Linked DNA regions of Saccharobesus litoralis. The protein of the gene in region 3 interacts with the protein of the main gene of each other region in a pairwise test. Links are inferred from orthologs where the notes say so. Each region holds a gene or a part of one and is shown on either strand. Other genes may lie near its edges.

Region 1 (5,818 bases), 1.3 Mb from region 3 along the record:
CGGCTTAACCAGTCCTTGTAGCCCTTCCATTTTAATTGCCAGTGCTAGCGCCATCAATTGACCTAACTGGCCTTGCGGAAAGCCTTTATTCTGAAACCACAATAAGTATTCCTCGGGTAAATCAATTAGTACGCGACCACTGTATTTACCAAATGGCATTTGTACCTGAGCCAAGCGGACTAAATCATTTTTATCAAACATAGAATCTGAGAATTTAAATTCATTGCCCAGATCTTATCATCTTCTTCCAGCGATTCTATTAACTTTAGTTAATTTGCAACTTCACACTGATGATTTTGAATTATGAGATTTATTTGATTGCCGTGCCATTAAGCATATAAACAAAAAAACAGACCGACGGATGTCGGCCTGTGTACTAAAAAGCTAGCGTAAATATTTTATTTACTCAAAGCGATCAGGTTTTAGGGGAAGCCGTCAAAGCTACCGCATCCGTGCTCTCGCTCCTTACCTACATCCATGTAGGCAAGCTTCGAAACCCCATGAGCATATGCTCTACTATGTGATTGGGGCGAGTAAGCGCTGACAATGAACCATAAGACCTGAGCGAGAAGACTATATTTACTCTAAATCTGGACTAAATTGATTTTGCCCTACATCATAATGAAAACCAATCCCTGCTAATTTATCCTCTAAGCGATCTTCATCTACATCCATCAAAGCCGCTAAGCTTTGCAAATTTCCACATTCGTGGCGTAATTTATCGTTAACGATCCCAAGTAAAATATTAGGGTCCATATTGACACAAGACGTCATATCCATAGCTTACCTCACTTACCTATCGTGCTGACATCAAGATCAGTTTAGTAAAGAGTTCACTATTTAACCAAATAAAAATGGGTGCCTCAGCACCCATTTTTCAAAGTTAGATTAAAATCAATTAGTTATATATCTGATACTTTAATTGATTCTGTACTGGGTAATTCTGGACGACCTCCGCGATTACCTGAACCGCTCACTGTCCAAAGCTGATCAGCGATTTGGCCAATACCGGTGCCATGTCGTCCTCGTTCTAGTGAGGCCCCTGTGTACCATTGACCGACTAACGTATTGTATACCTCCACATCAGCGTGGGCTATTCGCTGGTTAGATTCGCCGCCAACAACAATTAACCTATGGTCAAGCGCAAAGACTGAATGCCCTGCCCGTCCTGTGGGTAAATCTAAATTCAATGCTGACCAAGTTTCAGTTTCAAAATCATATACGTCAACTTGCTTAACAACCAAATTAAAAACTTGTTTGGTTTTAGCCGATGTCGTACGACCACCTGCTGCATAAAGTTTATTGCCAATCACTGCGGTTTGAAAATGATCGCGTGGTTTTAATGCATCCTTTAGCACTCGCCATTGACCTGTAACCGGATCATATTCATCAAACCAAGTGACTGATCCTGTGTAGTGACCATCCGTAATGCCTGATGTCAGATAAATTTTATTTTTGTAAACACTCACTCCAGCCCCGCCACGACGACGATTTTCTGGAATGGCGTGACTCTTTTGCCACGAATCTAAACTCGGATCATATATCCATACATTAGGCACTGCGTCTTCTCGTGGATAGCCACCTGTCATCGCCCCTAAAATGTATATTTTCTCATTAAAAACCACTGGCTGAAAATGATGCATTTGCATTGGCATTTTTGATTTTATCGACCAAGTATTACTGTTAACGTCATATACATTAACGTTTTTCTTGCCGCGGCCACCGAGTAAATACAGCTTATCGCCCAAGGCAACTAGCCCAGCTTCATGACGGTTTTGCAACTTACCTTGTGTTTTTACTGTCTGCCAACTCGCGACTTTTGAGGCCATTATCGGCTCTGAAGTCGACATACAAGCAGACAAAACCACAACACTCATTACAACAGCAGTAATGATTCGAGTATTTGCGTACCACTGACTAAACAAAGTATTCATGATTAAACTCTTTAAAAACAATCGTGTAAGCACCCTTATACCAGCAATTGTTTGCAGTTTATGTATTAATATTTACTATTACGAATGCAATATTTCGTGAAGTTATCCTCTGCTGTCACATCGACGAGCAAAAAACTAACAACTTTTGGGTAAAAAACACTTGAAATTGGAACCCTAAATAAACTAAGTTTGGGTTTAGTAACAAGTGTTAACGATTCAGAGCCTTGACGTGTCGACCTTAAATTTATACAAGAACGGCAATATCAAGCTTGATAAAAATGCGCTCTGAGAAATGACATAATACAAAGCTTACTGATTAACTCATTACATATCCTTTAACATTTAACAGTAATGAGGTTTTATTTTCTTTCAATGACGAAAGATAAGCCTGCTTTCAGGCAAGCAATGGCGCAGATAATAAATACTCGCATTTCATTTGACTGTTATATAAACGTCACAATTTATTAACATGATTTTGATTTACTGCGAACTAAAGATACTAAAGCAATGCCCATAAAATAAGGAGCAATCATGGAAAGCAACAATACTGAAATGGCTAACATAGAAAAAGCTTCACGAGGCCGCCCAGCCCAAAAGCGAAAATGGCGTGAAATAGAGATGCTTAAAGATAAACATCGTCTACGTCGCGAGTTAAAAGAATTGGATTTCTTAGATGAAGTCGACTTTGACAGCATTGCAATTTAATTAAAAACGGCTCCTTTTGGGAGCCGTTTTTGCTTGTACAATGCATGTTGAACAAGGTAATTAGCAAGTATTGACTATACGCAATACTTGCTAATTTCACTCGAGTGACTTGTGCTAGACTTGCCAATTAATCGGTGTTTTAGCCATTTTTTGTAATAACTGATTGGTTTTCGAAAAATGACGACACCCGAAAAAACCTCTGTGAGCCGACAAAGGAGATGGATGAACTGACTCCAACACATGATGTTTAGTGCGATCAATAAAACGCCCTTTCTTTTGAGCGTGAGCCCCCCAAAGTAAAAACACTAAGCCTTGCTTGGACTCATTCAACGCTGCAATCATTGCATCGGTAAACGTTTCCCAACCACACTTGGCATGAGAGTGGGCTTTACCTTGCTCGACTGTTAATACCGTATTTAACAACAACACTCCCTGCTCAGCCCATGATTGTAAATAACCCTGCTGTGGAATAGTAAAGCCGTCTATGTCACTCGCCAGCTCTTTGTAAATATTGACCAAGCTCGGCGGAACCTTAATGTCAGGCAACACAGAAAAACATAATCCATGCGCTTGTCCTGGACCATGATACGGATCCTGTCCCAAAATAACGACCTGTACATCATCAAATTCGGTTGAGTTAAAAGCGGAAAAAACCTGATCTTGTGGTGGATAAATGGTTTTGTCAGCCTCACGCTCCGCTTGAACAAATGCCATTACTTGTTTGAAATAATCCTTTTGTTCTTCTTTGTTAATCAATTCAGTCCAAGTTGTCATCATCATTTTCCGATTTAAAGGCTGTCCGATTTCAATGTTTCCGTTAAAAGTATTACCGCATATACAACAAAGCCCTGCAAGGCAGGGCTTTGTTACTCATATAAGCGTTATGGTTAACTAAACTTCGTAGTTAGACAATTAACCAAGCTTTTTGATCATGTAAGCTTTAAGCGCTTCAAAGTCAGCCGGTAACTCATCAGATAAAATGGTTTTATTCGCCACTTCTGCTAATTCTTTAGGTAAAGCCACAGGCGTACCTAAAATATTTTCAACTGATTCTTTAAACTTAGCTGGATGAGCAGTTCCTAAGAATATCCCCACTTCATCATCAGCTAATGAACGCTTAAGTGCTTTGTAGGCAACACCAGCGTGAGGTTCGCTAACGTAACCTAGTTCGTTTAGCTGTTTAACGGCTATTTGCGTGTATTCTTCGTCAACACTGTCGCCAGTGATAAGCGCTTTATCTGTATAACCATACTCAACCATAGCTTCAATACGCGGCCAGTTATTTGGCGCGCTAACATCCATTGCATTCGATAAAGTGGCAATAGTTTTGTTAGGCGACCATTCACCTGTTTTAAGGTAACGCGGCACGGTATCATTAACATTAGTCGCGGCAATAAAACGCTTAATAGGTAGTCCCATGGCTTTAGCAATCACTGCAGCCGTTAAATTACCAAAGTTTCCGCTCGGTACAGAAATAACTGCTTTAGCGCGTTCTTCTTTTGGTAACTGCGCTATCGCTTCAAAGTAATAGCAAACCTGCGCTAATAAACGACTAATATTGATAGAGTTAGCTGAGTTTAAGTGCAAACCATCACGGATCTCAGTGGAATCGAATGAGTCTTTAACAAGCTGCTGGCAGCTATCAAAATCACCGTCGACTTCAACAGTGTGGATGTTTTCACCTAAAGTACAGAAAAGCTTTTCCTGTAGCGAACTGATCATGCCTTTAGGATAAAGAATAACAACATCAATACCTTTTAAACCATAAAACGCATGAGCAACAGCTGCACCAGTATCGCCCGATGTCGCTGTTAAAATAGTAATTTTTTCTTTATCACTAAATTGCGCTAAACACTGTGCCATAAAACGCGCGCCAAAGTCTTTAAACGCTAAAGTTGGACCATGATAAAGCTCTAATGAATAAACATTGTCTGAAACTTGGCTTACCGGAGCAGGAAATTGAAAGGCGTTATCCACCATTTTTTGTAAAGTCGCTGCATCAACTTCATCACCGATAAACTGACCCAATAACTCTGCACTACGTTGATTAAATGGCTTTGCAAGAAAGCTATCAATATCGTCAATGGTTGGAATATTTTTCGGAAAGAATAAGCCTTGATTTTTACCTAAACCTTGCTGAACCGCTTGGCTAAAACTTACAACTTCTGAAGGATCTTTTAAGTTAAACAATTCCACTTATTTGTCCTCTGTGATGGCTGTACCATCATTATCAATTTTACAAACATGGCTAAAACCGAATTCATTTTGACAATAATTGTCTTGCAGCCATGCACGAATGTTCTCTGCTGCTTCTGCACTTTCTGAAACAGCGAATACTGTTGGGCCAGAGCCCGAAATACCAAAAGCTAAGGCACCTTGCGACTCGGCATAAGCCCGAGCATCATCAAATCCCGCTAATAAAGACTTACGATAAGGTTCAGCCAATACATCTTTAATCATAGACGCTGCGAGAGGTTTGTCGCCAGCGTACAAAGCATGAGTAAATACCGCAAGCTGGCGGCCAAAATCAATTGTCGTTTTAGTTGAGTATTCTTTTGGTAAAATATCGCGCGCGGCGGCCGTAGAAACACTGGCTCCCGAATAACAAATAGTCCAATACCAGTCATCAAAACAAGGTAATGTAATACTGACCTTGTCTTCGCTTTCTACCATTAGTTGTAAGCCGCCTAAATAACAAGGAGCGACATTATCATAATGAATACTGCCTGAGATTTGCCCTTCTAATTTCCCCATTAAACGTAACAAGGTTTCTTTGTCTAATGGATACTCAAAAAAGGCGTTTAATGCGGCAAGTGCGGCAACAATCGATGACGCGCTAGAACCTAAACCACTGCCTATAGGCAAGTTTTTTTCAAGTTGCATGTTAACCGCAGGGATCGCTTTACCCTGAGCAGCCAACTCAGCTTGAAAGCCAACAAAGCAGTCATAAACGATATTTTGCTTGGCATCAGATGGTAACTTATTAGCAAAGCGACCCGCTAAACTTAATTCAAACTCATCTGCTGTGGCAAAAATTGTGACACGATCACCCAACAAAGCGCCATTTGTTGGTTTCAAAGCTAGGCCTAAAATATCAAAACCTAAACTCACATTACCAGTTGACGCTGGCGCATAAGCTGTTACCGCCATGTTAAACCTCACGCTTCCAACTGACTGTA
Region 2 (5,899 bases), 1.7 Mb from region 3 along the record:
AAATTCACTGACGTCGTATTCACTGAAGGTCGACATGTCGATAGAGCGTTGGAATGGTTTAAATAATCGCGCTAATTCGCCCTTAATTGAAAACTGTTGAGGTTTGGTTAGCCGGCTGCAGGTTTTATCAAAGGCCAGTGGAAAAGTAGATTTATTGTAATAGGGGATAAGCAGATCGACGAATTTGCGAAGTTTAGGATCCAACTTAGCAGTATTACTAACCATACATCATTATTATCAATTATTGGTTTGCTGAGTATAGGTGATAATACGAGCGGTTGGAAATAAGTAAAGTGACTGATTTTCAGTTAAATGGTCGATTAAGCTGAAAATAGCTTGTGGTAAATAAAAAGTAGAGAGATAGATATAAAAAAGGGTGCTCATTGGCACCCTTTTATGACGTTTAAGGAGCATGTGTTAATTAATGTAGTACACGAGCTCGAATAGTACCGTCAATTTGCTTTAATTCTTCTAACGCTGCTTCTGCGTCATCTGAATCAACTTCAATCACTACATACCCAATTTCGGCATTGGTTTGAAGGAACTGAGCTGAGATATTGATGTTTTTCTCAGCAAACAATAAGTTGATTTTTGTTAACACACCCGGTTGGTTTTTGTGAATGTGTAACAAGCGGCTGCGACCTGCATGCTCAGGTAGTGACGCTTCAGGGAAGTTAACCGCAGAAAGCGTAGAGCCGTTGTCGCTATATTTAGCCAGTTTACCAGCTACTTCGATACCGATATTCTCTTGCGCTTCTTGAGTGCTACCACCAATGTGCGGCGTCAAAATAACATTGTCTAAACCGCGTAGTGGCGATTGGAATTCTTCATCATTACCTTTTGGCTCAACTGGGAATACGTCAATAGCTGCGCCAGACAGTTTGCCACTTTTGATTGATTCCGCTAATGCATCAATATCGACCACAGTACCGCGTGAAGCATTGATTAAGATAGCACCTTGCTTCATGGCTTCTAAGTCGGCCGCACCAAACATGTTTTTAGTTTGTGGCGTTTCAGGTACATGAAGTGATACCACGTCAGCCTTGGCTAATAGATCTAACTTAGAGACTTGCTTAGCGTTACCTAAAGGTAGCTTATCTTCTACATCATAGAAAATAACCTGCATGCCGATAGTTTCAGCCAAGATACCTAGCTGCGTGCCGATGTGGCCATAGCCGATAATACCTAGCGTTTTACCACGGGCTTCGTATGAACCTACAGCTGACTTATCCCAGCCACCACGGTGGGCTTTGGCATTTTTAGCAGGGATTTGACGTAATAATAATAAGGTTTGGCCTAATACTAGCTCAGCTACGCTACGCGTGTTTGAAAAAGGAGCATTAAATACAGGTACACCTAAGGCTTGTGCTGCACTTAAATCAACTTGGTTAGTACCAATACAAAAACAGCCTATGCCAACTAATTTTTCAGCAGCGTTTAAAACTTTTTCGGTTAAGTGAGTACGAGAGCGAATACCAATAAAATGAACGTCCTTGATTTTTTCAATCAGCTCTTCTTCAGGTAATGAAGTTTTCAAATACTCAATATTTGAATACCCATTGTTACGTAAGGTTTCCACGGCTGTTTGATGCACGCCTTCTAGTAGAAGGACTTTGATTTTATCTTTAGCTAAAGAATAGTTGCTCATTTTCTCTGACCAGTTGGGTATCGTTTACTACGCAAATAACTAGATATTCTGGTTGCTTGCGCCTCACGTACCGTAAAAATACATAAAACGAATCGATATAATTGTACTGTTTTTTATATCTCTTTTACACCGTTATTATCGGCGACCAACACGATATCTGCGCCGCGATGCGCAAACAAACCATTAGTGACAACGCCGACTATTTGGTTGAGTTGGGTTTCTAAGTGCATAGGGGCATCTATGCGTAAGTTGTGAACGTCTAAGATCACATTGCCGTTATCGGTAACGACCCCTTGGCGGTAGACAGGATCACCACCAAGACTGACAATTTCTCTGGCTACATAACTGCGTGCCATCGGGATAACTTCAACAGGTAGAGGAAATTCACCTAATGTGTCTACCATTTTGCTGTCATCAATTATGCAAACGAACTTTTTAGCGACAGCCGAAACGATTTTTTCTCGAGTTAACGCTGCACCACCGCCTTTGATCATGGCTTTATCCGCGTTTATTTCATCTGCGCCATCAACATAAACATCTAAACTATCTACGTCATTTAAGCTATATACTTCAATACCGAGTGCTTTTAATTTTTCGGTGGACGCTTCTGAGCTTGACACGGCACCTTTTATTTCATGCGCGATTGGCGCAAGTGCGTCAATAAAATAATTTACGGTAGAGCCAGTGCCAACACCAATGATGTCGCCTGGTTTGACAAATTTTACTGCGGCTTCGCCCACGGCTTTCTTTTTTTGATTTTGATCCACGTTTGGTTTACCTGTCGCTGGTTTATTAGTGTGTCTGACATTAAAACAAAAGCTTTTGCGGCTTATTGGCGTGCGCTAGCTTACTTGAACCAAGCTCTTTGATGGCTTGTTAATCGATGAGAAAATTTTGGCGGGTATGATACGTGAAAGCCTGATTATTCGCCATAAAAAAAGCTGTTATTCAAGCATGTTTAAAATGAAAATATTTCACTTGGGGTAATAATTGTCGGTAATGGCACATCCCAAGCTTGATTTGGTAAAGAAGGTAGATATTGGCAGTCATGCGCTAAGCCCACTAGTAAGGGTTTAGTTTGTGGTTGCAACAAGCTAAATGCGAAGGTGCGATCGTAATAGCCACCTCCCATGCCAAGCCTTTGCCCTTGCTGGTCAAAGGCGACTAATGGAGTAAAAACCACATCCAATTCTTTAACGGGACATATTGCTTGGCTTGATAGCTGGGGCTCACTAATACCAAATTTATTCAGGATTAAAGGCTCGTCTTTTTGGTATTGTAAAAATAACAGATGACCCGCTGTAAAAGGGTGCAATACCGGTAAATAAACCGTGATATTTTGTTGCCATAACCAATCAATAATTAAATGCGTATTTAGCTCACCATCATTGGCGAGATATATAGCCACGTTTTTAATTGGCTGTTGATGGCAATGCGAGTTAAACCATATTTTTACTTGCTTGAGTATAGATTGCGCAGCCGCTTGTTGCTGTTGTGGAGTCAGAGCTTGACGAGCTTGGCGTATTTGTTGGCGTAGGGCTTTTCTGGGTTCGAGAGCTTGTTTGGTCATCTTTGGTTTTATATTAATAGCGTTTATTTAATCAATGTCACGTACGACAATTGCTGGGTTATTAACAGGCGAAGATCATCGACTTGCTCTACAGGAAAAAAGAACTTTAATTGACCACCTTTGGTATAAGGGAAATGCACCAAGCCAACTTGATTTTGATCAGTTAGCCAAGCAAGTTGGCCGATGTCATAGTGAGTCAGATTTTGCTTATTAATTTTATCCAGTACCACTTGGCTTATTTGCTTGCCAGATAATTTGTGTTCATTAACTATGATGGCGTCGGGTGTCACCTGAATACAAGAGTGAATATTCTCAACCCATTGCTCAGATACTAATTTTTCGCTTGGCAGAAAACCGCCAATAAATGCGCCAATGAGCACAAAGCTAATCGCGCTAGCATATTCTTGGTTTGTGCAAACATAAATACTGGCGATTAAGGTAAAAAAACAAAATTGTTTTTGCCAATAAGAAAGGTGTAACCAGCGTTGTTTTATCTTTTGCCAAATGGGCATGTTTCATCCTGTGAGTATATAACCACTTGCTAAATTGTAGGGTCGATTTTACATCGACAAACCTTTCGTTAGCCGAAATAAATTCGGCCCTACAATGGAACGGGTCTTTAATCTCGCACGCTTTTCTACTTAGGTTGCTAATAAAACGAACTCAACAACATGTCAGAACTTTTGTGTCGCAGTACTATTATACGTCCTGATTCAGGTCTTGTTAACTCAAACTGGAATTAAGCGTAAGCCGAAATATGGGTTTCGCGAGGTAAGCTATTAGTGTGGTAATGGCGCTGTATTTTGAGTGCGCGCGTAGTGATACGTTCGTCAGCTTGGGCAATCGTATCGCTAAAACGTAGTGTTGCTTCAGAAGAATTTGCTGTAGCGGTTACGTTATTATCTTGATTAAGTGCGGCCGTTTCTTCATAGGCTAAAGAGGCTTTGGCTTCAAATACCGGAACAGGCTCAACGTTGATATTCTCAGCTTCTATTGCATCGGCTTTAATAACCTTGGCAGGTGCACTAGGTTGGCTGGGCGTTGCAGCGCTAACGTCGGGCGAATTTTGACTTGACTCTATTGTGTCTTGTAGCATTTCAGCTTGCGCTGACTGGCGTTTAGATGCCGCTTCTGCTGCAACACGACGATCCTGAGCTGAAGGTTCAGCAGGCGCTAGTGCGGCTCTTTGCACTTGCTCCATTTTACGGGCTGTAGCCTCAGGGTCGTTAGGCACTTCCGACACATCAATTTTGACTTCACCACCGACAGCGTAGCGATTACCATCAGGGCCTTTTTCATATTCATAGCTAGGTGAACCCGCATATTGGCCACCGATAGATGCGTGTGCTTGTTCATGCGTTTTGACTTCGCGATCACGCTCTTTTAATTCGGCTAGTTGTTGGCGTTCTTGCTCTTCTTGTTGAGCTTGCTGACGATCTTTACCACGATTTTCTTGATCGTCCGTCGCGTCTTTTTGTTCGCCTTGGTTTTGTACATCTTGCTGGCGTGACTCTTCAGCCTGAGCTTGTTGTTGTGATTTTATATAATCGTAGGTAAGAGGCTGCTGTCGGCCAGCTGCTTTTTCGCTATCTGAGCCTAAACCACGCTCGGCGGCGGAATTTTCGGATTCAGTGGTTTGCGGAATTAATTGACGGGCAAGCGCATCTTTACGGGCCTGCTCTGTGTGCGGGTTTGCCGTATTGAGATTTAAGTTAACAGGAAACTGGGTAACTATGTTCATGGTCAGTCAGTTTGCTCGTATACGCGCCTATCAAATTAAAAAACTATCGAATTAATCAGCGTTAAGCTTTTAAGTCGATAATTTTACCAATTACTTCGTCAGTTGTTTGTAACGCTTTGATATTGGCACTCGCGGCATTACGTTGCTCTAACAAAGAGGTTAATTTATCTGTAGTAGACGTTATTGGCTCACGGTTAGCGTTTTCAGCTAAGCTTTGTTCTTCTGCTTTGCTTTGTAATGCTTCGCGTTGTTGCGGCAAACTTTCTGATGCAATTTTGTGGGAGGTTTGGCTTATACCCTCTGATGCTTTTTGTAACCCTGCTAAACTTGTATTAAAAGCGGATCCAATTTGCATACAACCACCTATTGCAAAAAAACATATTGTTTGGCTGTGAAAAAAATCACATACCGACTACTACACCTCTTTCTATTATCGTATAAAAATCAGACAAATTAAAGTTTTTGATAGATCTTACAGCAATTATTGGTGAAGCTGTATATGCAAGCACTGATGGCCTTTTTACTGTTATTTTGCCAAGTTAAGCCATCTTAGATTGGTGGGACCCATTTAATCTCTATGCTTCGCGCAGGGGTGAACCTATGCTTCAGCATCCTTTATTCACAATTTCTCTACTTAAGGTCGATAATAAGCTTCCTCTGTAATTTCATGGTCTGTGAGTAGATGAGTCATTAAATCTGCCCATGAATCAAACAAAACATACCGGATTGTGACTCTGAAGTTTTCCCATAAAAAACGCTTTGAACCGTACTCTTGCCGACACTGTTGGTACGCTCCATCTGTCAATTCAAAGATTTGATGGTAGAAAAAGGCAAGCAAGGTCAGTAGGTACATGTTGTAACTTAAATTCTCGTGGCCATGACCGTAGTTATGTTCAACTTCATACCCTTGGTTTTTAAGGCTGTTGAAGCATTCGTTTTC
Region 3 (5,910 bases):
CAAACGACAAAATGACTATCGCAATAATGATATAAGTTGCTAACATTAAGCGACTATCGTGCGCTTCACGCGAGGTACGGCGTGAAAAGCTAGTCATTTTAACCCGTTGAACTTGCGGCGCGTCAGACATGGCATCATACAAAGCCATGACGCTTTCTTCTTCAATACCGTATAGCTTGGCGCAAGACTTTAAATAGCCACGAACAAACAAAGGTGTGCCGATATCTTTGAATTGATTTTTCTCAATTTTTTCAATGATATCAATTTTTAAATTCAAGCTATCAGCCACATCTTGGCGAGACAATTTTTGTAACTCGCGTAACTCTTGCAGCATTTGTCCCGGCGTAGGCTGACTTTCTGTAAGTTGTTCTTGTTCTATTTTTTCAGTCATCATCGAGTAAGTTCAATATAAGCTTTAGTTTGAGAAGCATTTGGATAAAAGCGTACCAAGGTACGACCATATTGTTCAGCACCCATATTATTTTTAAGCTGGCTTTCAATTTGATAGCCCAACCATAAACTGCGGGCTGAACGGCCAGATCGGGTCGCTTTTTCGTAACGCTGCAAATAATTACGCGCTTCCTGTAATTGGCGCGCATCTAAGGATAATTCGGTTAATTCCATCAATGCTTTTACATTGTAGGGGTTATGTTCAAGTGCTTTTAATAAGTAACTGTGTGCTTTTTGTTTTTGTTTATTTTCCAGCAAACAGACGCCTAAATTAACATAAGTTTGCGACTCTCTTATGTACTCATCTTGCGCAACTGCTTTTAAAAAATATTGTTCAGCTTCGACAAACCGTTCTGTTTGACACAAAAATGTGCCGTAGTTATTTAAGGCATCGCCATTATCTGGATGCAGTTGTAACACTTTCAAATAAGCTTGATTGGCGTTGTCTAACTCGTTAACGGTTTGATAATAATAAGCTAAGCTAAAATGTACCTCAGGCATTTCAGGAGCATGTTTAAGCGCTGCATCTAAATTATATTTAGCCTGCGAATAGTTGCCAGCATTGATATAACGTAAAGCCAGCGCTAGGCGCGTTTGCGCGATCTCGGTCGGGTTTTGTTCCCGCTCTATTACAGGTTTTCCACTTTCAGCATAGGTTGTTTTTGTCACACAACCCGCTATGTGAGTTGCCATACCGACTAAAAGTAACGCGCCAATTATCCGCATAAAATAATAAATTAAATAGATTTAATGCTGATATTCTCGCCTTTTTCGCGTTTTTTCAACATTCGTTTTGTTCTATCTTTTACATCGCCGACTAATTGACCACAAGCTGCGTCAATATCATCACCTCGGGTGCGCCTAACTATCGTCACTAAACCATACTCCATTAACACTTTAGCAAAGCGATCAATTCGTGAATTACTTGAGCGCGAATAAGGGCTACCCGGATAAGGATTAAACGGGATCAGATTGATTTTTGAAGGTGTGCCTTTTAACACTTTGGCCAATTCATGGGCTTGGTCCATTGAATCATTAATGCCATTTAGCATGACATATTCAATAGTGACATTTTTATTGGCTTTTGAATCTTTAATATAACGACGCGAGGCCGCTAAAAACTCTTGAATATTGTACTTTTTATTAATAGGCACAATTTCATTACGTAATTCATCATTTGGTGCATGTAACGATATAGCTAATGCCACATCAATTTGCTCTTTTAACATGTCTAACGCTGGTACCACGCCTGACGTACTCACAGTGACCCGACGTTTTGACAAAGCAAAACCTAAATCATCCATCATCAACTCAAGCGCTGGCACAAGGTTTTTTAGATTAAGCAGTGGTTCACCCATGCCCATCATGACCACATTGGTAATGGGTCGTTCGTTGTTTTCTCTTACGACACCAATATCTTTGGCTACTCGCCAAACCTGACCAATAATTTCACTCACCGACAAATTACGATTAAAACCTTGTTGCGCTGTTGAGCAAAAAGTACATTCCAGTGCACAGCCTACTTGGCTTGATACACATAAGGTGGCGCGATCGCCATCAGGGATCCAAACGCTCTCGACTTCTTGACCACCTTCCAGCACCATGGCGTACTTAATAGTGCCGTCGCTCGCCACTTGCTTTTCGCTAATTTCTGGGCCTTTAATTTCACAAAGGTCAGTTAATTTCTGACGTAACGCTTTACTGAGATTATTCATCTCAGAAAAATCATCCATGCCGTTATGATATATCCATTTCATCACCTGCTCAGCTCTAAAGCCTTTTTCGCCAATACTGACAAAAAACTCTTTTAAACCCTTACGGTCAAGATCAAGTAAATTAACTTTAGAAACAGAAGCACTCATGAACAAAAACTACCTATATAAAAATCGCGGCGAATTGTACAGTTTTTAGCCAAAAATTCAATATTGGCTTTATACAAAAAAGGCCGCGCAGTATACAACTGCGCGGCCTTTTTATAAATGGTTAAATCTATTTTATACGACTTCGCGACGCGGACAAATTTCGCTATCGGTAAAAAAGAAGGCAATTTCACGTGACGCCGTTTCAGGCGCATCAGAACCGTGACAAATATTACGATTAGTAGCCGTTGCAAAATCAGCACGAATAGTGCCACGAGCCGCTTCATCTGGGTTGGTTGTACCCATAATTTCACGGTTAGCCGCTATTGCATTTTCACCTTCTAACACTTGTACCATAACAGGACCAGCTGTCATAAACGCAATTAAACCATCATAAAAAGGTTTGCCTTTGTGCTCAGCGTAAAAGCCCTCTGCTTGCTCCGTTGTTAACTGCAACATTTTAGCAGCAACAATTTTTAAGCCAGCTGTCTCAAATCGACTGTAAATAGTACCGATTAAGTCTTTTACTACTCCATCTGGTTTGATAATAGAAAGTGTGCGTTGAATAGCCATATGAATATTTTCCGATTAGTCAAAGTAAGTCGTGAAACGAAGCTGAGAATTTTTTTAACCTTCCCTGTTAAAACGAACATATTGAATGTTAAGAAGGATAGCGCGTTGCAAAATACGCCAACTCCGTTATTGTTATCCAAGAGCATGCCATGCTCCTAGGGAAATTAACAGCCTATACTTATAACGATTTGCACAATCCTTATCTCGCTAACATATTGTTTATCAAATCATAAATATAGTCTTCTCGCTCAGGTCTTATGGTTCATTGTCTGCGCTTACTCGCCCCAATCACATAATAAAGCATATGCTCATGGGGACTCGAAGCTTGACGGCTTCCCCTAAAACCTGATCGCTTTGACTATAATCTTTAACTCAATGTCGGCGTTATAGCGTTCCATAACGTGACTAAGCCTAAATTTCATAACAAATTCACTTGCTTTGACACGCATACCTAGTTAGTTTTATAACGTTTTCTCTCACATCAATATCACTTCACATCAATCAAATTTGCATAGGAACAAGGTTATGGATCAAATAAACCAATGGTTTTCTAACAACCAAGATATGGCGGCTGATTGGGCCATTAATATCGTTATTGCAATCGCCATTTTTGTTGTTGGCCGTATTATCGCTAAATCAGTCGGAACCTATACCGCTAAAGGGTTCGCTAAAAACAATGTCGACGCCGCTGTCGCCAGTTTTATTAGCAATATTGTTTACGCACTTATTCTTGCCGCCACCGTTTTAGTTGCTTTAGGGCAATTAGGTATTGAAACAACATCATTTGTCGCCATTCTCGGTGCGGCTGGTTTAGCCGTAGGTCTCGCGTTAAAAGACTCGTTATCTAACTTTGCCTCTGGCGTTTTAATTATCATGCTACGCCCTTTTAAAGCCGGTGATTATGTCGAAGCCGGCGGTGTCGCAGGCTCTGTGCAAAAAATTGAAGTTTTTTCAACCACGCTTAAAACGCCAGATAATAAAGTAGTGATCGTACCTAACGCATCTATTACGGGTGGTTCAATCACTAACTTTTCGCGCGAAGAAACCCGTCGCATTGACCTAGTAATCGGTGTGAGTTACGACGCGGATCTAAAGCAAACTAAGCAAGTATTAATTGAACAAATCGAAGCTCAACCGCTAGTATTAAAAGAGCCTGCTTATACCGTTGCCGTTTCTGAATTAGGTGACAGCTCGGTTAACTTTGTTGTACGCCCTTGGGTTAAAACCAGTGATTTTTGGAAAGTTAAATTCGCACTGGTTGAGAATATTAAAATTGCCCTAGACGATGCCGGTATTAATATTCCTTACCCGCAAATGGACGTTCATATCAAAAAAGAAGACTAATTCATTCGCTAAATTGGTGACGGCAATTGCGCCGCCACCTACATCTATTTTTATCTATATTTTTCAAACATTTGGAATCAATCAGTAAGGATCCTCAAATGAAATCAACATTAACAATGATTGCGTTATCTGTTGTCGCATTAAACGCGGTAGCAGAAGAAGAAAAAAGCTGGCAAGCCAGCGCTGAGCTAGGTGCTATTTTCACTTCAGGTAACACAGAAACGACTTCTATCAAAGGTAAAATTGATGTCAAACAAGAACTAGAATCTTGGTCAAATCAATACATTTTTGATGCATTATTAAAAGAAGACGAAATCGAAAGTAAAGACAGTAACAATAATACCGTCAAACAAACGCAAAAAACGGCTGAAAAATACTTTTTGTCAGCGCAAGGTAACTACAAGCTTAATACCAAAGGCTCATCACTATTTGTATACGGCTCGCACACTGACGACAAATTTGGTGGTGTGACCAAATACAGCACCATATCGGCTGGTTATGGCCAACATCTTTATAAAACTTCAACTAGCTTACTAAAAGCAGACATCGGTCCGGGTTATGTTTGGAGCAAACAAGCTGATAAAACGGACGGCACTGAAGGTAAAGAAGATAATTCAGGTATCATTCGTTTATCCGCTGACTACCGCTGGAAAATAAACGAATTCGCGACCTTTACCCAAGCTGTTAGTTTTGAAGTACCAACCGACAGTGATAAAAACCGTCGTAGTAAGTCTGTTACAGGTTTTGCCGCTAAAATCAGTGAGTCTATGCAAATGAAGTTAGGCTTAACGGCAATTAATAACTCAGAAGTCGTAGAAGGCCGCGAAAAAACCGATATTGAAACAACAGTGACTGTGGTTTACAACTTCTAATTAAAACTGTTTATCGACCTAAAAAGCAGGTCTTAGACCTGCTTTTTTGTTAACTATTTAGTATCTTAACCAGCGGGTTTCCAACCATTTAGAGCTTTGATGTAGATAAGATACAAGACGAGACTTGCCTTCTGAACCCTACTTTTGGATCCTGGATGAATTGCAGGTACTTAAGATTTGTCTGGAAGTAAATTTTTAGTTTTGCTCTTTCGGACAGAAAAATATGCAGGTTCTGCAAGCATAAATGCTCGCCCACCAAGGAATTTAATACTTTAATCAACCCAAGGGGTCCCCGCCTGTTTACAAATCCTTAGCGCTGAAAATGAATTACAGGCTAAGTAAAAGACTATAACTGACAAGCTTGCCAATAAATACTGGGCTGCCAGAATTGATTACCTACCTGTAATTGCAAATTAACAGCCGATGGCGCTTGCTTTAAATCGGCTAAGCGTCCAGTGAAAGTGGTATCGGCTGAGTGCCAGCTTTTTAGTTTTAATCCTAAGGTTTGTTTGTCTTGCGACACACTTTCAACCACGGCATGTAATTGCACGCTTGAGTAATAGCGCTTATTTTTAATTTGATAATCGACATCTACATTATCTCGGCAAACTAAATCACCTAAGCTGTAGTCAGCATCCAACACCGCGGCTTGCATCACATGCGGGTTTGGTTTTACATCCGTCCCATCCGTTGTGATTGAAGTTTCTATCTCTGGCTGTTTCTCTGCCTCATTCTCGGACTTGTGTGGTTTAGCTGAAGATTGTGTTGTGGCTAACGAAGCTATTTCTGCCGGTTTAGGGCTGGCGCCTGCT

Evidence for each region.
Region 1: the proteins of ndk (region 3) and ung interact in binary tests that used the Escherichia coli proteins (3 or more experiments, as listed by UniProt). The link is inferred for Saccharobesus litoralis from one-to-one orthologs.
Region 2: the proteins of ndk (region 3) and C2869_RS11290 interact in binary tests that used the Escherichia coli proteins (3 or more experiments, as listed by UniProt). The link is inferred for Saccharobesus litoralis from one-to-one orthologs.

Annotation. Positions count from the first base shown.
Region 1 is NZ_CP026604.1:3,515,711-3,521,528, reverse strand. The notes cover bases 1,584-4,448. They hold ung (uracil-DNA glycosylase), read right to left. Parts: upstream 3,414-4,448; coding sequence 2,754-3,413; downstream 1,584-2,753. Other genes in these bases: thrC (threonine synthase), read right to left, coding at 3,552-4,448; C2869_RS12600 (DUF3545 family protein), read left to right, coding at 2,466-2,639; C2869_RS12605 (Kelch repeat-containing protein), read right to left, coding at 1,584-1,934. In the rest of the region: C2869_RS12615 (DUF3820 family protein), read right to left, coding at 1-201; C2869_RS12610 (DUF4250 domain-containing protein), read right to left, coding at 580-780; more of C2869_RS12605, read right to left, coding at 903-1,583; more of thrC, read right to left, coding at 4,449-4,835; thrB (homoserine kinase), read right to left, coding at 4,836-5,789; thrA (bifunctional aspartate kinase/homoserine dehydrogenase I), read right to left, coding at 5,791-5,818. UniProt on the Escherichia coli protein: Excises uracil residues from the DNA which can arise as a result of misincorporation of dUMP residues by DNA polymerase or due to deamination of cytosine.
Region 2 is NZ_CP026604.1:3,159,229-3,165,127, forward strand. Bases 1,413-4,358 are described here. They hold C2869_RS11290 (5-formyltetrahydrofolate cyclo-ligase), read right to left. Parts: upstream 3,219-4,358; coding sequence 2,607-3,218; downstream 1,413-2,606. Other genes in these bases: serA (phosphoglycerate dehydrogenase), read right to left, coding at 1,413-1,648; rpiA (ribose-5-phosphate isomerase RpiA), read right to left, coding at 1,762-2,415; C2869_RS11295 (hypothetical protein), read right to left, coding at 3,242-3,730; C2869_RS11300 (putative metalloprotease CJM1_0395 family protein), read right to left, coding at 3,958-4,358. Also shown: C2869_RS11275 (PilZ domain-containing protein), read right to left, coding at 1-225; more of serA, read right to left, coding at 422-1,412; more of C2869_RS11300, read right to left, coding at 4,359-4,959; C2869_RS11305 (hypothetical protein), read right to left, coding at 5,021-5,314; C2869_RS11310 (hypothetical protein), read right to left, coding at 5,594-5,899. UniProt on the Escherichia coli protein: Involved in the removal of 5-formyltetrahydrofolate.
Region 3 is NZ_CP026604.1:4,829,768-4,835,677, forward strand. What follows is about bases 1,164-4,120. They hold ndk (nucleoside-diphosphate kinase), read right to left. Parts: upstream 2,883-4,120; coding sequence 2,445-2,882; downstream 1,164-2,444. Other genes in these bases: pilW (type IV pilus biogenesis/stability protein PilW), read right to left, coding at 1,164-1,176; C2869_RS18170 (bifunctional tRNA (adenosine(37)-C2)-methyltransferase TrmG/ribosomal RNA large subunit methyltransferase RlmN), read right to left, coding at 1,188-2,312; C2869_RS18180 (mechanosensitive ion channel family protein), read left to right, coding at 3,408-4,120. Outside these bases: C2869_RS18160 (RodZ domain-containing protein), read right to left, coding at 1-394; more of pilW, read right to left, coding at 391-1,163; more of C2869_RS18180, read left to right, coding at 4,121-4,226; C2869_RS18185 (DUF481 domain-containing protein), read left to right, coding at 4,325-5,098; C2869_RS18190 (hypothetical protein), read right to left, coding at 5,445-5,910. UniProt on the Escherichia coli protein: Major role in the synthesis of nucleoside triphosphates other than ATP. The ATP gamma phosphate is transferred to the NDP beta phosphate via a ping-pong mechanism, using a phosphorylated active-site intermediate.